DNA from 3 places in the Streptomyces sp. RLA012 genome. Region 1 is predicted to be linked to each of the others. Evidence: riboswitches for the same ligand, from Rfam matches in the RefSeq annotation. Region 1 holds a riboswitch; each other region holds the start of a gene.
The links. Region 1 has a riboswitch for cyclic di-AMP ahead of RV986_RS21840 (transglycosylase SLT domain-containing protein). Riboswitches for the same ligand answer to the same signal wherever they lie in the genome.
Positions count from the first base shown of each region.

Region 2: it holds a riboswitch for cyclic di-AMP, as region 1 does, so the genes downstream of both, RV986_RS31455 (transglycosylase family protein) here and RV986_RS21840 (transglycosylase SLT domain-containing protein) in region 1, are expected to answer to the same signal.
Region 3: it holds a riboswitch for cyclic di-AMP, as region 1 does, so the genes downstream of both, RV986_RS07735 (M23 family metallopeptidase) here and RV986_RS21840 (transglycosylase SLT domain-containing protein) in region 1, are expected to answer to the same signal.

Region 1 is NZ_JBWDPA010000002.1:4,808,881-4,815,779, reverse strand. It holds gene RV986_RS21855 (carboxylate--amine ligase) at 95-1,366, shown strand; gene RV986_RS21850 (FAD-dependent oxidoreductase) at 1,395-2,597, shown strand; gene RV986_RS21845 (HAD family hydrolase) at 2,900-3,811, shown strand; gene RV986_RS21840 (transglycosylase SLT domain-containing protein) at 3,795-4,520, opposite strand; cyclic di-AMP (ydaO/yuaA leader) riboswitch at 4,525-4,688, opposite strand; gene RV986_RS21835 (hypothetical protein) at 4,958-5,281, opposite strand; gene RV986_RS21830 (hypothetical protein) at 5,959-6,285, opposite strand; gene RV986_RS21825 (polyprenyl synthetase family protein) at 6,786-6,899, shown strand, end outside.
Region 2 is NZ_JBWDPA010000002.1:6,822,797-6,829,695, forward strand. It holds gene RV986_RS31440 (globin domain-containing protein) at 1-537, opposite strand, end outside; gene RV986_RS31445 (cytochrome P450 family protein) at 1,452-2,729, shown strand; gene RV986_RS31450 (LysM peptidoglycan-binding domain-containing protein) at 2,907-3,881, shown strand; cyclic di-AMP (ydaO/yuaA leader) riboswitch at 4,064-4,226, shown strand; gene RV986_RS31455 (transglycosylase family protein) at 4,231-4,962, shown strand; gene eno (phosphopyruvate hydratase) at 5,257-6,552, shown strand; gene RV986_RS31465 (FtsB family cell division protein) at 6,732-6,899, shown strand, end outside.
Region 3 is NZ_JBWDPA010000002.1:1,625,191-1,632,089, forward strand. It holds gene RV986_RS07720 (SGNH/GDSL hydrolase family protein) at 1-34, opposite strand, end outside; gene RV986_RS07725 (DUF6250 domain-containing protein) at 178-894, opposite strand; gene RV986_RS07730 (hypothetical protein) at 891-1,160, opposite strand; gene RV986_RS07735 (M23 family metallopeptidase) at 1,512-2,489, opposite strand; cyclic di-AMP (ydaO/yuaA leader) riboswitch at 2,494-2,650, opposite strand; gene RV986_RS07740 (alpha-galactosidase) at 2,952-5,039, opposite strand; gene RV986_RS07745 (tyrosine-protein phosphatase) at 5,222-6,019, shown strand; gene RV986_RS07750 (DUF6126 family protein) at 6,046-6,162, opposite strand; gene RV986_RS07755 (helix-turn-helix domain-containing protein) at 6,261-6,899, opposite strand, start outside.

The DNA of each region.
Region 1 (6,899 bases):
TAGGCCTTGTCGGACGTGGCAATTCCGGCTTAGCGTCCTTTGGGGACACGGACGGGGTGGGTCCGGTCCGTAGGGGGGACACGTGGGGGAACCCGTGGCCAGGAACGCCAGCAGGGTGTCGATCGACGCCGACCGGGACGTTCCGGGTCTGATCGTGAAGTTCGGCGACTATCCGCTGCACCACGGCGGGGTGGGCGCCATCCGAAGCCTGGGCCGCCTCGGCATACCGATGTATGCGATCACCGAGGACCGTTACACGCCTGCCGCGGCCTCGCGCTATCTGTGCCGTGCCTTCGTCTGGCCGACGAAGGGCACGGAGGAGCCGGAGCGTCTCGTCGAGGGGCTGCTGCGGATCGGTCGCGGCATCGGGCGGCCGACGGTGCTCGTCCCGACGGACGAGGAGGCGGCCGTCCTGATCGCCGAGCACCAGGAGGAGCTGGGGGACCTTTTTCTCTTCCCGCGGGTGGACGCCAAGCTGCCCAGGAACCTCGCCAGCAAGCAGGGGCTGCACGAGCTCTGTGTGGAACACGGCATCCCCAGCCCGGCGGCGGCCTTTCCGCAGTCGTACGAGGAGATCGTCGCGTTCGCCGAGAGCGCCCGGTTCCCGGTCGTCGCCAAGAACCGCGAGGCCTTCGTGCGCCGCAGCCGGCCGGCCGTGAACGGGACGACGAGGATCGCGACCCGGGAGGGGCTGCTGACGCTCGCCCGGGACTGGGGGGATCAGCCGGGCGTGATCCTCCAGGAGTACCTGCCCAGGGAGGAGGCGGAGGACTGGATCGTGCACGCGTACTTCGACGCGGACTCGACGCCGCTCGCGATGTTCACGGGCGTGAAGGTCCGCTCCTGGCCGCCGCACGCGGGCATGACGGCGAACGCGTACGTCGTCGACAATCCGGAACTCGCGGACCTCGCCGCGCGTTTCATCAAACAGATCGGCTTCAGCGGCGTCATCGACCTCGATCTGCGCTTCGACCGGCGCGACGGACAGTACAAGCTCCTCGACTTCAACCCCCGGATGGGCGCGCAGTTCCGGCTCTTCGAGAACGAGTCGGGGATCGACGTCGTCCGGGCCATGCACCTCGATCTGACCGGGCGCACCGTTCCCGAGGGGGAACAGCGGGCCGGTCACCGATACATCGTGGAGAACATCGACCTGCCGGCCCTGCTCGCCTACCGGCGCAGCGGCTATACGACCCCGCACGCGCCGGCTCGCGCGAGTGGTACGGAGCTGGCCTGGCTCGCGGGTGACGACCTGCGGCCGTTCTTCACGATGCTCGCGCGCTTCGTGCGGCCGGGCGCGAAGCATCTGTATCAGCTGTGGCGGACCAACCGCCGCGGCAGCAGCACCAGTACGACCACGAAGTGACGGAAGAACGTCCTGGGGAGGGGACTTCGTGATTCATCCGGTAGCAGTCATCGGTGCCGGCCCGTTCGGCCTGTCCACCGCCGCCCATCTGCGGGCGCGCGGCATCCCGGTGCGCGTGTTCGGCGAGCCCATGGTGAGCTGGCGTGACCACATGCCCGAGGGGATGCTCCTCAAATCGACCCCGGCCGCGTCCAGCCTCGACGCCCCGCAGCGCGGACACACGCTCCTCGACTACTGCGACGCCGCGGGCATCCCCCGGCTCGTCACGGACGAGGACATCATCCCGGTCGAGACGTTCATCGCGTACGGCGAGTGGTTCCAGCAGAAGCTGGTGCCCGGGCTGGAGCGGGTGCGGGTCGTCTCCGTCGACCGCCAGGGCGGCGCGGGCTTCGAACTCAAGCTGGACTCCGGGGAGTCGTTCACGGCACGGGCGGTCGTCGTGGCCACCGGGCTGTACGGACTGGCCCATCTGCCGCCCGAGCTGCGCGGCGCGGCGGCGGACGGGCCCACACCCACCGGCCCCGTCTCGCACAGCTCCCAGCACCACGACCTCGGGCGGTTCTCCGGCAAGGAGCTGATCGTCGTCGGCGCGGGCCAGTCCGCCCTGGAGACGGCGGCGCTCGCGGCGGAGGCGGGCGCGCGGGTGCGGGTGGTGTCCCGGGGCCGGGGCAGGGTCGCCTTCGGCGCACCGCCCTGGAAGCAGCCGAAGCTGCGCCCCGAGTCGCCCTTCGGGCGTGCCTGGTCGTTGTGGGCGCTCAGCTACTACCCCCACCCCTACCGCTATCTGCCCGCCGAGGCCCGGCACTACCTGGTCCGCCGGGTGCTCGGTCCTCTCGGCGCGTGGTGGCTCCGTGACCGCTTCGAGGGCAAGGTCGAGGTCAGCGAGGTCTCCGGAATCGTCCGCGCCGACGTCTCCGACGGGCACCCCGTCCTGACCGTCCAGAGTCCGGACGGCCGGGCCGAGGAGCTCTCCGCCGACCATGTCATCGCCGCGACCGGCTATCGCGTCGACATCGCCGCGATGGACTTCCTGGGACATGAGCTGCGTACGGCGCTGGCGGTGAGCCGTGGCACCCCGAAGCTCGGCGCCGGGTATCGGTCCTCCGTGCCCGGGCTGTACTTCACGGGATTGCCGGCGGCGGCCTCGTACGGGCCGGTGATGCGCTTCGTGTGCGGTACGGAGTTCGCTTCGCCGCGGCTGGCCAAGCACTTGGCGGGCGCGCACGGGTGAGGCGACCGGGGCTGGTACGGCCGAGGGGCGAGGGCCTGCGGGCCACGCCCCGGGCCGGGCCCAATCTCGCATGGCATAGGTCGAGTTGGGATTCGGGCGGTCACGGTCGGTGGAGCCGCGTCATCCTCTGGAGTGACATCCCGCTCGGTTTTCCTCCGTACCGCCGGCTTCGCCGCGTGGGGGCGGAACGGGACCTCGTACGCCCGGTACGCCCCGTACGGTGAACGGAATTGCCGACGGGATACCGGACGTCGTCCGGTTCGCGCGGGGCCGAAGGGGCGTTCCATCCGTATTCTCTGATCATGGCCGCTCCCACCGCATATTCACTCATCGCCACTGACCTGGACGGAACGCTGCTGCGCGGCGACGACACCCTCTCCGACCGGTCCCGGGCCGCGTTGGAGAGGGTGACCGAGGCGGGCGCCCGGCACCTGGTCGTGACGGGGCGCCCGGCGCCGAGAGTACGACCGTTGCTCGACGAACTCGGCGGTGTGGGAATGGCGGTGTGCGGGCAGGGGGCGCAGCTGTACGACGCGGGGGCGGACCGTCTGCTCTGGTCGGTGACCCTGGACAGGGAACTCGCGGAGACGGCCCTCGGCAAGATCGAGGCCGAGGTCGGGCTGCTCTACGCCGCGGTCGACCAGGACGGCGTGGACGGGCTGACGCTCATCGAGCCGGGGTATGTGATGCCGCACCCCACGCTCCCGGCGGTGCGGGTGCGTCGCCGCGACGACCTCTGGACCGAGCCGATCAGCAAGGTGCTGCTCCGGCATCCCTCGCTGTCCGACGACGAGTTGGCCTCCGCGGCCCGGGGAGCGGTGGGCTCCCTGGCCACCGTCACCATGTCCGGGCCCGGCACTGTCGAACTCCAGCCATGTGGCGTGACCAAGGCGACGGGCCTTGCTCTCGCGGCGGCCCACCTCGGTCTGACGCCCGATGCCACGATCGCCTTCGGCGACATGCCCAACGACATCCCCATGTTCGACTGGGCCGCCCATGGGGTCGCCATGGCCAACGCCCATCCGGAGCTGAAGGCGGTGGCCGACGAGGTGACCCTGTCGAACGAGGAGGACGGGATCGCGGTGGTGCTGGAGAGGCTGTTCCCCATTGGATCCATCAGCCCCATCAGCCCCATCAGCCCCATCAACCCCATCAGCCCCCTCGCCCCTGTCCTCCCCGTCCACCCGGTCAGCACCGTCAGTAAGGCCCGTTGACGTTGTCGATCGAGCCGTAGACCTTCGCCGCGTAGTTGCAGGCGGCGGTGATGTTGGCGACCGGGTCGAAGGGGTTATTCGATGTTCCCGGCACGTGGTAGGCCTTGAATGTCGGGTCGATGACCTGGAGGAGGCCCTTCGAGGGGATTCCGGCCTTGGCGTTGGAGTCCCAGTTGTTGATGGCCAGCGGGTTCCCGGAGGACTCGCGCATGACGTTGCGGTGGATGCCGTTGTAGGTGCCGGGTATTTTGGCCCGGGCCATGATGTCCAGCGACTGCTTGATCCAGCCGTCGAGGTTGTTCGTGTACTTCTTCGCGGAGGCGGTCGTGGACCCCGCCGACTTGGTGCTCGGCTTTGTCGTCTTCTTGGTGCTTTGGATGGTTTTCGTACCCACGGTCAGGGTGAGACCCGGGCGGAGTGTCGTCGGGTCGGCGCCGATGACCGCGCGGTTGGCCTGGTACAGCTTCAGCCAGCCGCCGCTTGAGGGGTACTTCTTCGCGATCGAGCCCAGCGTGTCGCCCGCGACCACCTTGTACGTGATGAGCCGGACGTCGGTCGTGGTACTGGCGGCGGTGACGGTGGCGGCCTGGGCGCAGGTGGCGCCCAGGATCGGGAGAGCGAGTGCGACTCCGCCCATTCCCGCGGCGAGGATGCCGCGGTAAAGGAAGGTACGGGTCTTCGGGCAGCGGTCATTACCAGGTGCGGCCATGTCGGATTCCTCTCCGGCGCCTGCGAGGTGAGCTGTCGGGTTCGGACGGGAGCTGCCCGGCCGCACGGTGTGCGACTTAACCCCTAGCCGTTCCGGAGTCCGGATCGGCGGCTTACCTGGGTCCCCCGCTCCTGCCGCGCGTGTGTCTGGGTCGGGTGGGATTTCTCCGGGCGGCGGCAGGATTGGGCGGTCCGTCCGGATCGACGTGAACGTATGCGAGAGCACATGTCCGGAACAAGCCCTGATTTCCCGGTGTAGATCGCTATCACCTGCACAAACCGAGGGGGGAATTGCCCGATTCTTCCGGAAGGTGACGCTCAACTTGCCTTATGTAAAGGGAGAGTCATTAAGTGGGGGTGGGTCGGTCATGATGTTCGCGCGTGACCCAACTCACACAACCGGGCAGGAATAAAGCGGCAATGGCGGCAACTCGGGCATTACGGTTCGAGCGTCCAGGCCGCCGGGCCTTCGGGCGGGGCCGGGCGCACCACCCACACGGACAGATCCGTGTCGGGGTCGTCGTCGGGGAGCCGGCCCGCATTGGGCTTGAAGTAGAGGCCGTAGGCCCAGTATTCGGGTAGCTCGTGGCACATCCGGTCGGGATACGGGCCGAACTCGTGCCCCGCGTAAGCCCTGTTGATCCTCGCCACCGCTTCGGCCCGTGAGATCCCGAACCGGGTGACCATCTCGTCGGCCATCTCGCGGAAGTACGCGAGCATCCCCTCGTCGAGAGCCATCAGGAACTCACCGGTCCGCGCCATGCTTCTCAGGGTCGCCCATGGCGCCGGCAGAAGACCACCTCGTGGCCGTCTCGTGGCCGTCCTCGCGGATCAGTTCGTCGAAGGTGACGAACTCCCGTGCGCCGCGGCCGATTTCGGGGCGCGTCTCGACCCTCGCGTCCCAGGAGAGTTCAGGGCGGGTGCGGATGGATCGACCGCGTCGAGCGGGTGCTGTTGCGGTGGGGAGCTCACCCCGAGGGGCTCGGACTGCTCCGGCATCCCGAGGTGTTCGGGTGGTCCGGCTCCCCGAGGTGTTCGGGTGGTCCGGCTCCCCGAGGTGTTCGGGTGGTCCGGCTCCCCGAGGTGCTCGGGTGGTCCGGCTCCCGAAGGCGATGCCGGGGTCCGACTCCCTTGCCTGCAAAGGGAGTTCGAGGGAGCCACCGCCGGCCGGGTCCCAGGGGAAGCACGCCTTCGGGCCGGGTTGGGGCCAGATCCAGGGCCAGTACGCCGAGGGTGGAGTACTGAGGGTCGAGTGCCGAGGGTGGAGTGCCGAGGGTCGAAGGGCGTCGGGGGAGGGCCGGACCGTGTCGGCCACTCGGCGGCCGGGAAGGGAGGGGTACGTCGTCGCCGGAGGGCGCGCGTCAGCGTCTCGTGGGGGAAGCCGATCGGCGGGCTCGGAGGGGGACCTCGGTTCGGGTGCTGGTGCGGCCAGGGGTCGATCAGGGGTCGATCAGGGGTCGATCGGGCCGCGTACGTGATCCGGGAGAGGTGCTCGACCAGGCGTCGCGCCGTGCCGCGATGTGCGGGTCGTGTCGGCCGCCCACCGTCAGGACGGCCGCCCGGATCCCGTCGTACTCCTCGTACTCCTCGGTCTCCTCGTACTCCCGGGTCGGGTGGAGCAGCCACGTATGGATGAACGGGTTCCGGCGGGCGGGCGACGTGGGCGAGCGCCTTGGCGGCCCGGCCGTGCAGACGAAGGCCTTGAGCGGTTCGGGCGCGAGGGCCGCGATTCGCAGGGAGGTGAGGCCGCGCTCCCGCTGTACCAAGGGCGGGCGGTCTGCCCGTGGGCGTCCACCCGGATGGAGGCGTCGCCGTGGCCCGCGTATCAGGGGTGGCGTTGCCGGTCGTGGGGCGCGGTCGCGTCGGTGAGGCGGTCCGGACGAGCGATCCAAAGGTCGTCGTGAGTCGTCTCGTGGGGAAAGGACGTACGGATGTGCATGCTCATCGCGGTGTCCTCGTAGTCTTCGGTGTCCAGCCCTCCGGCGATTCGGTATATGCCTGGTCGTATCGCCCGATCGAGAACATACCGCTCGTGATCCGGAAACGCTCGGGCGCGGGACTGTCTGCCGCTCGGGGGACATCGGAGGGCCGGTGAGAGGGAAGTCGGGAGGAAGTCGACAGTGGGGACGGTGGGCGCTCGTGGTGATCGAAACGTGACCGGATACGCTGACTTGAGTGATGGCAGCGACACATCGACAAACCGTGTCATCGACCGAATGATCGACCGAGTTCGCCATGTGATCGTCAGCAGACAGGAGAACCTCTCGTGACCGTCGTCGGGCCGTTCGGGCTGAGCGTGCGGGACCAGGCTCTCGAAGCCGATGTCCAGGCCGGATTGGCGGCTGTGGAGGAGGGCTTGCTCGAAGTCACCAAGAGTGAG
Region 2 (6,899 bases), 2.0 Mb from region 1:
GCTGACGTACTGGCCGGGGGAGTAGCGGAGTCGGTGCCGTGGGCGCAGGGTCAGTACGACGAGGTTGTCGCCGTGCCGGGTCCGGGACACGACCTCGGCGTCCCACCAGGGCGGTTCGCCCTCGTGCTGCGCCTCCCACGCGCCCTGGAGCATGACGTTGGCGATCGCCCCGTACGCCTCGGCCCAGGCCTTCTCGGCCTCCGCGGTCCACGCCGAGCCCACGACGGCGGCGAACGCGGCGATCAGGCTCGCGCCCACGGCCGCGTAGTGGTCCGGTTCGGCCAGGTACTTCCGGTGGTCGCGGCCCAGTTCCCGTAAGTACCCCGGCAGCGCGGGATCTTCCAGCCGTTCCATCACATACGTGAGTGCCGCGAACAACCGGTCCCGCTGTCGCTCCATGTCCTCCGGGAAGTCCAGCGGGAAGAGTCCGCGGACGTCCGGGTTGTGCCGGAAGAGATGCGAGTAGAAGTACTTGACCGCGAACTCGGCCCGTCTCTCTACGACCGCGAAGCTGGATCTGAGTATGTCGGGGTCCACGGCGCGAATTTAGGAACGCGACGAGCCATGGAGTCAACCCAGAGGCGATTTACGGACGGCCTACAACAAAGCGTACGACTCCCGCGCCGCACCCCCCCCGACGGGCCGCGGGCCCACCGCCCAAGGTGCCCGCGAGGCACCCGTTTTCGCCGCCCCTCGCCGAAGCAGTTGGGTGCCGAACAAGGCCTCTGGTGCGCTGCGCCTCCGGCGAGTTGACGACGAAACAGCCACCGGGCGCCCCCAACGCGCGGGCGCCCGGCGCCCGGTCCCAGGCCGCCGGATGTCCGGCTCCCGGCCCCGGCGCCCGGCCCCGGCCTTAGGGTGTCCGGTCCCCGGCTGTCCGGTCCCCGGTTCTCCGTCCCCGGTCCCCGGCTGTCCGGTCCCCGGTTCTCCGTCCCCGGTCCCCGGCTGTCCGGTCCCCGGCTTCCGGCTGTCCGGTCCCCGGTCCCAGGCCTTAGGGCGTCCGGTCCCCGTCTCCGGCCCAGGCCTTCGGGCGGCCGGCTCCCGGTCCCAGGCCTTCGGGTGTCCGGTCCCCGGCTACCGCCCCCGGGTGTCGGGCCTCCGGCCTCCGGTCCCCGGCCTCGTCCCCGGCCTCCGGTCCCCGGCCTCGTCCCCGGCCTCCAGGCCTCCGGCCCTCAATCCCCGGTCCCTGGGCGTCCGGGCCTCCGGGGCCCCGATCCCCGGGCGTCCGGCCCCCGCACCTTCGGCTCCCGGGCGTCCGGCCCCCGCACCTTCGGCCCCCGGGCTTCCCGGCCCCCCGGGCCCAAGACATGCCAGACCTCTGCATACCGTGCCTCGCGGCCTCGCGGCCTCTCAGGGGCGGTCGGTCCCTGGCTTTGCCGTGTTCTGCTAGCCCTGGCGCACCGGCTTCTCCCTGCGGCGCAGTGTCCCCGGCCTCCGGATACCGTCAGGGAGTGACCGACCAACCGCCGCCGTTCAGCCCCGTTCCGGAACTCTTCACCTGGGAGTTCGCCACCGATCCCTACCCGGCGTACGCCTGGCTGCGTGAGCACGCCCCGGTGCACAGGACGCGGTTGCCCAGCGGGGTGGAGGCCTGGTTGGTCACCCGGTACGCGGATGCCAAGCAGGCGCTCGCCGACGCCCGGCTCAGCAAGAACCCGGCGCATCACGACGAACCCGCCCACGCGAAGGGAAAGACGGGTATCCCGGGCGAACGCAAGGCCGAGTTGATGACGCATCTGCTGAACATCGACCCGCCGGACCACACCCGGCTGCGACGGCTGGTCTCGAAGGCGTTCACACCACGCCGGGTGGCCGAGTTCACGCCACGCGTGCAGGAGCTCGCGGACCACCTGATCGACCAGTTCGCGGACACGGGCTCCGCCGATCTGATCCACGAGTTCGCCTTCCCGCTTCCCATTTACGCCATTTGCGACCTGCTGGGCGTCCCCCGCGAGGACCAGGACGACTTCCGGGACTGGGCGGGGATGATGATCCGGCACGGCGGCGGGCCGCGGGGCGGGGTCGCGCGGTCCGTGAAGAAGATGCGCGGGTATCTCCTCGAACTCATCCACAAGAAGCGCGAGGGCCTCCCCGACACGCCCGCGCCGGGCGAAGACCTGATCTCCGGCCTCATCCGCGCCTCCGACCACGGCGAGCACCTCAGCGAGAACGAGGCCGCCGCCATGGCCTTCATCCTGCTCTTCGCCGGGTTCGAGACGACCGTCAATCTGATCGGCAACGGCACCTACGCCCTTCTCGCCCACCCCGAGCAGCGCGAGCGCCTCCAGACCTCTCTCGCCGCCGGCGAGTCGGCCCTGCTGGAGACCGGCGTCGAGGAACTCCTGCGCTACGACGGCCCCGTGGAGCTGGCCACCTGGCGGTTCGCGACCGAGGCCGTCCGGATCGGCGGACAGGACATCGCGCCCGGCGACCCCGTCCTCGTCGTACTCGCCGCGGCGGACCGTGACCCCGCACGGTTCGAGCGGCCGGACACGCTCGACCTCTCCCGCCGCGACAACCAGCACCTCGGCTACGGCCACGGCATCCACTACTGCCTCGGCGCACCGCTCGCCCGTCTGGAAGGGCAGACCGCGCTCGCCACCCTGCTCACCCGCCTCCCCGACCTCCGACTCGCGGGGGATCCAGCCGATTTGCGCTGGCGCGGCGGGCTCATTATGCGCGGATTGCGCACGCTTCCGGTGGAGTTCACACCTCCGGTCGGGGCGTAGCGGCGGCCGACGACCATACGCCGACCGGCGGCCCAAGCTGACACTTCCTCAACTCTGTAATCTTCACGTGATCTACGCTGCATCGACTTGTGACAAGTGTTCGGGTGCGGATACGTTCACTCGTCAACGCGACTCGTTCGTCGCGTAGTCAACTGCTGTCACGCGAAAGGTTTCCGCATGCTCTCCGGGAACGGCCGCCATCGTCGCCCCCGTCAGGCTCCGGCCCTCATCGTCGCGGCAGGAGTGACCGGATCCGCCATCGCGATCCCGTTGCTCGGCGCCGCGAGCGCGAACGCCGCCGACGGCACCACCTGGGACCGGGTCGCGGAGTGCGAGAGCGCCGGCCAGTGGAGCGCCGACAGCGGCAACGGGTATTACGGCGGACTGCAGATGACCCAGAAGGACTGGGAGAGGTACGGCGGCCTCATGTATGCGCCGAGTGCCGACGAGGCCAGCCGCTCGCAGCAGATAGCCATCGCCGAGAAGCTCCTCGACGCCAAGGGTCTCGTCGCCTGGCCCACCTGTGGACCGCTCTCCGGACTCAGCAGGAACTCGGGTGAGGTCGCGGTCGACACGGGTGTGGCGAACGACTCCTCCAGTTCGTCCAGTTCCTCCAGTTCCTCCGGTTCGTCGAATTCCACGAAGTCGTCCAGTTCCTCTGATTCCTCTGATTCCTCTGATTCCTCAGATTCCTCTGGTTCGTCCGGTTCGTCGGCGAATGCGACCGAGGGTACGACGAAGGCCGACGGCAGCGGGACGGCGACGACGAAGAGCGGCACCTCGGACAACTCCGGTCAGGGCGGCGACTCTTCGGCCACGACCGAGAGCGCGACGACCGGCGCCGGGCGCCACCGCGGCGGCAGCGCCGACGAGGACACCACCGACGCCACCACCGACAGCGCGCTGGACGGCCGTACCGACGACTCCTCCGACCGGCACACCTCTCGGGGTACCGGCACCGCCCGCGATGTCATCGACGGCTCGTACGTCGTCCGCGCCGGAGACAATCTGTGGACCATCGCCGACGCCCTTGACCTCGAAGGCGGATGGGCCGAGCTGTACGCCGAGAACAAGAAGGCGGTCGGCGTCGACCCGGACCTCATCCGCCCCGGTCAGAGCCTTGCAGTTGGTACTGAATCGGGCGAAAAGTAGGGGCAGTTCGCGTCATGGTTCGCTGGAGAATGTCCGGTTTAGTGCGAGTGAGAGATGGATCTCAAAGACCCTGATCGTCTTTGGAATTCAGCCGATCGGCTGCTTACGGTCAACACCGCTCGCCTCAGCGGGCCCCGACGGTCGCAACGCCGAATCCTGCCAGCGGCCGTACGGGAACAGTCGACGCGTCAGCGCCGTAGGCAGGAGCGGGGGACCCAAGGTAAGTGCCGCGCCCGGTAGTTGACCGGAGCGGCTTGGGGTGAAGCCGTGCGCCCAGAGCGCACGGCCGGGCACTCACCCGCCCGAACCCGACAGCTCACCTCGCAGGCGTCGGTGAGGGGATCTCTCCATGCTGTTTTCCAGCAAGGGCAAGCACCGCCGCCCGAACAAAACCACCCGTGTCGCCACGCTCGCCGGTGTCACCGGTGTCGCCATCGCCGCCCCGCTCATGGCGGCCGGCAACGCCTCCGCCGCCACCGCCTCCCAGTGGGACACCGTCGCCCAGTGCGAGTCCGGCGGCAACTGGTCCATCAACACCGGCAACGGCTACTACGGCGGACTGCAGTTCTCGGCCTCCACCTGGGCCGCGTACGGCGGCACCGCGTACGCCTCCGCCGCCAACCAGGCCTCCAGGTCCGAGCAGATCGCCATCGGCGAGAAGGTCCTCGCCGCGCAGGGCAAGGGCGCCTGGCCGACCTGTGGCACGGGCCTGTCGGGCGCCGCGTACACCGGCGGCACGAGCACCCCGTCGCACTCGTCCTCCTCGAACTCGAACGGCTCCTCGTCGAACGGTTCCTCGTCGAACGGCTCGCCGAGCACCAGTACCACCACCCGCTCGACGGACACCGCGGCCTCCCGTTCGGCGTCGCGTCCGTCCGCCGAGAGGACCGTGCCCACCCCGGCGGGCAAGAAGGTCGAGAAGGGTGACGGCGAGTACAAGGTCGTCAAGGGCGACACCCTCAGCTCGATCGCCGAGAAGAAGAAGGTCAAGGGCGGCTGGCAGCAGCTGTTCAAGCTGAACAAGGACATCATCGACGACGCGGACTTCATCTACCCGGGTCAGCAGCTCCACCTCAGCTGATGATCGGCAGCTTCACCTCAGCTGAATGACAGGTCCCGCATAGAAGGGGTCTCCACACTGGAGACACCGAGGAGGACCACCCCCGTCCCCACGGGCCCCCGCTCCGGTGCGCGTTCCCCCGTACGCACCGGAGCGGGGATTTTTGTTTCCGTTTTTGTTCCGTTCTGGAACAATGTGTACGTTCAGTTCTGCCCAAGAGGTGGGCGACCGGCTGGCCGATCCCCCTCAGGCGGTTAGGCTCATGTCGCGAAGCCATCACAGGTCTCGCGTACCCGCGTCACATCCCAGAAGGAGATGCTCGTGCCGTCCATCGACGTCGTCGTAGCCCGGGAAATCCTGGACTCCCGAGGCAACCCCACGGTCGAGGTCGAGGTCGGCCTCGACGACGGCAGCACTGGTCGTGCCGCCGTCCCGTCCGGCGCCTCCACGGGTGCCTTCGAGGCCATCGAGCTGCGTGACGGTGACCCCAACCGTTACGGCGGCAAGGGTGTCGAGAAGGCCGTCCTCGCCGTCATCGAGCAGATCGGCCCGGAGCTCGTCGGCTACGACGCCACCGAGCAGCGCCTGATCGACCAGGCGATGTTCGACCTGGACGCCACCGACAACAAGGGCTCGCTCGGCGCCAACGCCATCCTCGGCGTCTCGCTCGCCGTCGCGCACGCCGCCTCCGAGGCCAGCGACCTGCCCCTGTTCCGCTACCTCGGCGGTCCGAACGCGCACCTGCTGCCCGTTCCGATGATGAACATCCTGAACGGCGGCTCGCACGCCGACTCCAACGTGGACATCCAGGAGTTCATGATCGCCCCGATCGGCGCGGAGTCCTTCTCCGAGGCGCTGCGCTGGGGCGCCGAGGTCTACCACACCCTCAAGAAGGTGCTGAAGACCAAGGGCCTGTCCACCGGCCTGGGCGACGAGGGCGGTTTCGCGCCGAACCTGGAGTCCAACCGTGCCGCGCTCGACCTCATCGTCGAGGCCATCCAGCAGGCCGGCTACATCCCCGGCGAGCAGATCGCGCTCGCGCTCGACGTCGCCGCGTCCGAGTTCTACAAGGACGGCAAGTACGAGTTCGAGGGCAAGTCCCGCTCGGCCGCCGAGATGACGGAGTACTACGAGGAGCTCGTCTCCGCGTACCCGCTGGTCTCCATCGAGGACCCGCTGTACGAGGACGACTGGGCCGGCTGGAAGGTCATCACCGACCGGATCGGCGACAAGGTCCAGATCGTCGGCGACGACCTCTTCGTCACCAACCCGGAGCGCCTGGCCCGCGGCATCGAGGAGGGCTCCGCGAACGCCCTGCTCGTCAAGGTCAACCAGATCGGCTCGCTGACCGAGACCCTGGACGCCGTCGAGATGGCCCAGCGCAACGGCTTCAAGTGCATGATGTCCCACCGCTCCGGCGAGACCGAGGACGTCACCATCGCCGACCTCGCCGTCGCGGTGAACTGCGGCCAGATCAAGACCGGCGCCCCGGCCCGCTCGGACCGCGTCGCCAAGTACAACCAGCTGCTGCGCATCGAGGAGATCCTCGACGACGCCGCGGTGTACGCGGGGCGTAGCGCCTTCCCGCGGTTTCGCTCTGCGAACCAGTAGGCACAGCGCTCTGCGAACCAGTAGGCACAGCGCTCTGCGAACCAGTAGGCACAGCAAGGGCTGACACCCGCCGAGGGTCAAGCCTTAGCCAGTCGTACGTACGTCCCCGTACTCGGTCCCGTACCGTGTGCGGGGACGTACGCACGTGACGGGCTGGTACCACTGGGGAGGCGGGACTCATGGCCGTGAAGGACAGGGACCGGTTCTCCACCGCGACCAGGCTGCGGCTGCTCGGCGAGCAGACCGCGGCCCGGGTCTACCGCTCACAGACCAAGCGCCAGGCCCGCCGCTCCCGTCTGACCGGCCGGGCCGCGCTGCTCGCTCTCGTACTCTGTTCTCTGATCGTG
Region 3 (6,899 bases), 3.2 Mb from region 1:
AGCTGTCCCCCACCGCCACGTACGACCCGATCACTGATCTGTTGTCATTCTTCGAATCGTCTGCCACATCGGCCCATGATTCACCTTTCGATGTGAGCTACGCGACCGTAAGAAAGGGTTGACGGGGGGTGAGATAAGCCACTCGTAAAGTGTCGGTTAATCCGGAATAAGGCACTCTCAGGAGTGGTTGAACAGCCGCCACACCTGGAAGTCCGTGATCCGGAAGTGACTCCAGGTGGTCCGGAACGCGAAGTGCCCGCTCGTGTAGGGCTCCGGGTCGCGGTAGTCGAAGACCGGTCGCCCGTTGTTCCACCACTGGACCGTCGAGCCGTCCGAGACGATACGGACGCGGTGGGGCTCGTTGGCCGTCAGAAGCGGCTGCGTGTAGTCGTAGATCAGCGGGCGGACGCCCGCCTCCCCCACGTACCGGCGCAGCCGCGTCGTCGTGTTGGTGTTGGCGCCGTACCCGACGTAGTACGTCTTCAGGTAGTCGTATTCGGCGAGGGCGCCGCCGCGTGGCGTGGCGAAGAGGTCGTCCGGGGAACGTACGTCGACGGCGTTCCAGAAGTTGTTGAGGTCGGAGACCCGGTCGTTGACACCACCCTCGGAGACCGGCGTGGCGGTGTACTCGACGACGTACGGCCCCGCGAGCCGCTTCTTGAACCAGACCGTCGCGCCGCTCGGCACGTCGATCTCCAGGACGCCGCGCGAGGCGGTGACCGTGCCCCCGTCCTGCAGTTCGCTGGCCCATTGGCCGAGGCCGTGCCGGAAGCCGTCGCGGGCGATGAGCCGGCCCCGGCGGTGGCGCGGCGAGGCACTCGCGGCGGCGGCCGGGACGAGCGTCGCCAGGGCGGCACCGGCGGCCAGGGTCGTGAAGGCTCTGCGGGTGGTCATGAGGTTCCTTCCGTACGCGGGGTGGTGGCGAGGACGGGCGGAGCGGTGATGCCCGGCGGGCTTCGGCACCCGCCGGGTCTCGGCGCCCTGGCAGTGGTCCGTGTACGTCGACCGGAGATGCCCTGGTCGACGTCGACGGTCCGGATCCGATGGAAGCCGGGGGCGCCACTGCCGGACGGGACGACGTACGTCCAACGCCGGTCCAGGTCGGCGCAGTTGAGGCCCCAGGCCCGGAAGAGGATCCGGAAGGCTCCGCGACCGTCCACCCGTCGACCACCGAAACGAACTGGTTCGCGGGCGAGTCGGCGGACACCCGCTCGCCGTCGGCGAAGCTCACGCCCTCCGCCATGCGCGCCAACACCTCGGCCCGACCCGCCGATCGCGGCGGGCGCCGGGTCGTCGGCCCCGTTCCCACCGCCCCGGGCGGCGTCGGCGTGGGCGTCGGGCACTGGGACCTCCGAAGACGCAGAAAGCGCTTACAGAGATCACTGTGGAGCCACTCCCGCACGGTGTCGAGACCGCGCGCCCCGCTGCCACAAGACCGCAATGCGCTGATCATGGAGCGCTTATGGAGCGCTTATGGAGCGCTCCATGATCACTAGGGGGCGCGGCGGGCGTCAGCCGACGGCGACACCGTGCGAACGCAGGTACGCGACGGGGTCCACGTCGGAGCCGTAGCTCGGCGTGGTGCGGATCTCGAAGTGCAGATGCGGGCCGGTGACGTTGCCGGTCGCGCCGGAGAGGCCGATCCGCCGCCCCTCGGCCACGGTCTGCCCCGCCGAGACGGAGAGGGCGGACATATGGGCGTACTGCGAATAGCTGCCGTCGGCGTGCCGGATGACGACCTGGTTGCCGTAGGCGCCGCCCCAGCCGGCCGAGACGACCGTACCCGCGGCGATGGACTTGATGGTGGTGCCGGTCGGGACCACGAAGTCCACGCCGGTGTGGTAGCCGCTGGACCACATGCCGCCGGCCACCTTGTAGCCGGTGCCGATGACGGCGCCCTCGACCGGCAGGGTGTAGCCGGAACTGTCGGCGGCCCGGGCCTTGGGCGTACTCGCCACGCCGGCCGACCCTGTGGCCGACTGGGTGGATGCCTTGGAGGAGGCCTTGGAGGACGACCGCTTGGACGACGAGGTCGGCGACTGGGTCGACGGCTTGGTGCCGCCGGTCGACGCCGCCTTCTCGCCGATCGTCAGCTTCAGGCCCGGGTGGATCAACGACGGGTCGCCGCCGATGGCCTGGCGGTTGTCGGAGTAGAGCCGCTGCCAGCCGCCTGCGACGTTCTGCTGGTCGGCGATCTTCGCCAGCCAGTCGCCGGCCTTTACCGCATAGGTCTTTGTCGCGCCGGTGGAAGTGACGGTCCCGGTCTTTTCCGAAATCGTCGCTGCCTTTTCCGCAACCGTCGCGGTCTTTTCGGATACCGCCGCGGTCTTTTCCGGAGCCGAGGAAACGGCGGTCGCCGGAGTGGCGGCGTGGGCGCCGGATGCCCCCATCAGCGGCAGCGCGAGCGCGGCACCACCGGTTCCGGCCACGGCGATCGAGCGGGTGAAACGCTGGGACTTGGGACGGCGGTGCTTACCCTTCGCGGGCATGACGAATTCCTCTCCGGCGCCTGCGGGGTGAGCTGTCGGGTGCGGGCTGGAGATGCCCGGCCGCGCGGCCACGCGGCTGTACCCCTAGCCGTTCCGGAGACCGGAACAGGCGTCCTACCTGTGGGTCCCCCGCTCCTGCCGGGTACGGGTGGGTGTGCGGATTCCGGGCGGCGGCAGGATTGGGCGTCCGTCCGGATTGAGGGCGAACGTAGGCGAGATGGGAGCGCATCGCCAACCATGTGGCTTTTCTGTGTACGTGCCTTTCTTGATCCAGGCCGGAATTCCCGTCACCCTCCGTGAACGGGGGATGTTTTCGTCCCTCAACCGCCCTGAAATTCGGGCGGATTGGGCGAGAGCGGCCGCAACACATCGTCACGAATATGACGCTGCTCACGCACGCCGAACCACGATGCTTCATTCCAGGGCCAGTTGGAATGAAGGCTGCGTTTCAGGACAGAACAGTCACACGCGACGCAGTCGGATAACTGCCGCGTCGAGGTCGCCTCGCAGGCCCGTCCGCAGCCCGTGGTGCAGCAGCACCGCACCCCGATGCACTTCACCCGTTTCGCGGCATTCGTACGCGGCACCCGGATCGAGGCCACGCAGCCGGAGCGGGGCGACCTGCTCACCGAAATGCTGGGCCTGGAGCCAGGCCAGGACGACGGTCTCGTCACCGCGGACGTACTGGACCGCACTCGACCCGCCCTCCGGAGGGCGCAGCCGGTAGAGGTCGCCGCGCTGCACGACCGGCCGGATCTCTTTGTAGAGCTTCACCCAGTCCCGCGCCTCGACGAGTTCCTGCTCGCTCCACTCGGCCAGATCGCCGCCGACCCCGAGCACCCCGGCCATGGCGCTCACAAACCGGAGACGCAGCGAGCTGACACGCCCATTGAGCTGTGCGTTCGGGCTGTCGGTGACCCAGGCCGACATGATCCGGGCAGGGTGGACCTGGCTGAAGCCGTACTGGATCGCGAGCCGGTCGAGCGGGTCGGTGTTGTCGGAGGTCCACACCTCGTCCGTACGCGCCATGATGCCGAGGTCGATCCGGCCGCCACCGCCGGAGCAGGACTCGAAGGCGACCCCGGGATGCGCGGCCCGCAGCCGGTCCAGCAGCGCGTACAGGGCCTCCACGTGCTCGACCCACAGCTTCTGCGGGTACGGCTCACCCGGCCAACCGGCGTCCGTGAAACAGCGGTTGAAGTCCCATTTCACATAGTCGATCGGGGCGCCGGAGAGCAGACCGTCGAGCTGCTCCCACAGATACTCCTGGACGTCCGGGCGGGCGAGATTCAGTACGAGCTGATTGCGGAACTCCGTCCTGGTTCGCCCCGGTTGGAACTGCACCCAGTCGGGGTGCGCGCGATACAGCTCGCTGTCCGGGTTGACCATTTCCGGTTCGACCCAGATCCCGAACTGCATACCGAGCGCGTGCACGTCGTCGGCGAGCGGCTTCAGCCCCTGCGGGAAGCGGTCCGGGTTGGGCGACCAGTCACCGAGCCCGGCGCGGTCGCTGGTCCGCTCCCCGAACCAGCCGTCGTCGACCACGAACAGCTCGACACCCATCGCCGCGGCCCGCCGGGCCAGCTCCCGCTGCTGCTCCTCGGAGATGTCGAAGTGGGTGGCCTCCCAGGAGTTGAACAGCACCGGCCGGTCCTGGTCCGCGTCCGGGATGACGTACGCGCGCTGGTAGGCGTGCCAGGCGCGGCTCGCCCCGCCGAAGCCGCCGTCGCTCCACAGCCCCGCGAAGACGGGCGTGGTGAACGACTCCCCCGGCTCCAGTCGCAGCAGCCCCGAGTCGTCGTACCCCGCGCCACCGGAGATCTGCACGCGCGCGTCGGGGAGCTGGGCCACACAGATCCGCCACGAGCCCGACCAGCCGAGCGCGCACCCGTACACCTCGCCGCTCTCCTCGGTCGCCCCGCTGTCGAGCGCGACCCACGGCAGATGCTGGTGCCCGGTGTGCCCGCGGCGGCTGCCGATGACCTTCTCACCGTAGGTGAGGGAGGACCGCTCAAGCCGGGACTCGGCCGCCCACCGGCCGTGCAGCTGGGAGAGCCGCCAGCCGTCGCGCTCGGGCAGCGTCCAGGTCGCGGAGTCGGCGCGCAGCAGCTCCAGGGAGGCGCCTTCGTCGGCTTGGTCGGCTTCGTTGGCGAGGGTCACCCAGCGCTCGACGACGTCTCCGCGCATCCGGTAGTGCAGCGTGACGGCGAGCCCGTCGTCCAGAAAGCGCAGCCGCAGTTCGTCACCGTCGGCCTCGTACCCCTCGAACCGCCATTCGGTGCCGCGCCGTTCGTCCGTCCGGACGGACAGCGCCGGGCGTACGAAGCGGGGGCCGCCCTCGACGGGATACTCCTCGCGCCCGTCGAGCCGGGACTCGAAGGGCCGGTACGGCGGGCCGGGCAGGGCGGCCAGCGACTCGGCGTCGGCGAGCGTGATCCGTGGGCCCCAGTGCAGATGGAGCAGCTCGTCGAGTTCGGTCAGCCGCAGTGCGTAGCCACTCGTGGACCCCGAAAGAAGCCACGTACGACCATCTCCGCCAGTCTCAATCATCAAATCCTCACAGATTCGAACAGTCACACTCAGGCACCAACATCATCAACGGCGTCTCATCCGCGAGGCAACGGCTGTGGACAACTTCATTGCCTGAGGAACCCATGTCGTATCGTCGAGAGCGCGATTCCCGCCGGCGAGCGACGCCGAGCAGTGCCGGCGGCCCAATGGGAGGAGCCCCCGTGACGCAGCAGGTCCCGTCGACCGAGCCCGAGCTGGCCGGAGTGCGCAACTTCCGAGACGTGGGCGGCCTGCCCACCGTGGACGGCCGCCGGGTGCGCCACGGTCGGCTGTTCCGCAGCGGTCATCTCGCGCACGCCACGGCGGAGGACGCCGCGTTCCTCTCCTCGCTCGGGCTGCACACGATCTTCGACTTCCGCAATGCCGCGGACCAGAAGCTGGAGGGGCCGGACGTCGAACTGCCGGGTGTACGGAATGTGAACCTTCCGCTGACGGACCCGGCCGACGGCAGCGAGTTCTGGAAGATGGTCCGTGACGGCGACATCGAGCAGCTGCGCACCCACCTCGGTGACGGCGGGGCGGCGAACCGGATGATCGGTTCCTACCGCGAGATCGTCAAGGACCGCACCGCCGAGCACTCCCAGGTGCTGTACGCCCTGGCCGAGGACAGTGTGCCCGCGCTGATGCACTGCGCGGCGGGCAAGGACCGCGCGGGCCTGTCCATAGCCGTGACGCTCCTCGCCCTGGACGTCGAGCGCGACGCGATCGTGGCCGACTACCTGGAGTCGAACGCGAAGCACCGCCGCTACAAGGTCCGCCGCAACGGCTCCTCGGCAGCGGACCGCTCCCCCGAGGTCATGGAGCTGCTCAGCCCGCTCTTCGACGCGCGCGCCGAGTATCTGACGGCGGCCTTCGAGACGATCGAGGAGACCTGGGGCGGCGTGGACACCTACCTGGAGCGGGGCCTCGGGGTCACCCCGGAGCAGCGGGAGCGGCTGCGCGAGCGCCTGCTCGACTGACCCCGGGGGGGCGAGACGGACGGGGGCTACTGGTTCTGTCCGCCCAGCTCGAACAGCAGGTAGATGAAGGCCGCGAAGAGATGGCCGACCGCGATGTAGATGAAGAGCCGCACCCACAGGGCGCGGGGGAACTTCTCCACCATGGCGCGCCGCCGGGTGTCGGGTACGGCAGGCACGGCCGGTACGGCGGTTTCCATGGGGTGTGCGGGATCCGCGGGGTGGGCGGGTTCCGTGGGGTGCGTCATGGCGTCTCTCCCAGGATCGGGTGCCCCGCCGCCGGGCCGAGGCACAGCGCGGCGGTGGGGCTCTGCAGCAGGGTGTGTACGAAGAGGAGTTCGGCCCCCGAGTGATCGGCGGCCGCGATGCGGTGCGGGGTCAGTGAGTCGAAGTGCGCGCTGTCACCGGGCGCGAGCACCTGCGCGGTGTCCCCGAGACGCAGCCGCAGCCGTCCCTGGAGGACGTAGAGCCACTCCTCGCCGGGGTGGACGCGCACGATGTCGCCCTGCGAGCCGTACGGGACGTGCACCCGCAGTGCCTGCATCCCGCGGCCCGGGGCACCTGCCGGCCAGTAGGTCCAGCCGCCCGCCCTGGTCGGCTCCATGTCGGCGGCCAGGATGATCGCGTTGCGTTCGGCCACGGTCTCGCCCAGCAGTTCCGAGACCGTCGTACCGTAGATACGAGCGAGTGCGAGCAGCATCGGCAGCGAGGGCTGGCGCTGCCCCGTCTCCAGCCGGGAGAGGTGAGCGGCCGAGAGTCCGGCGGCACGGGCCGCGGCCTCCAGGGTCAGCGAGGCACGGCGGCGCAGCTCACGCAGCTGCGGTGCGACGACGGGCAGCGCCTCGGCTGTCCCGGGCTCGGGCGGCGTGGCGGCCGCCCCCGA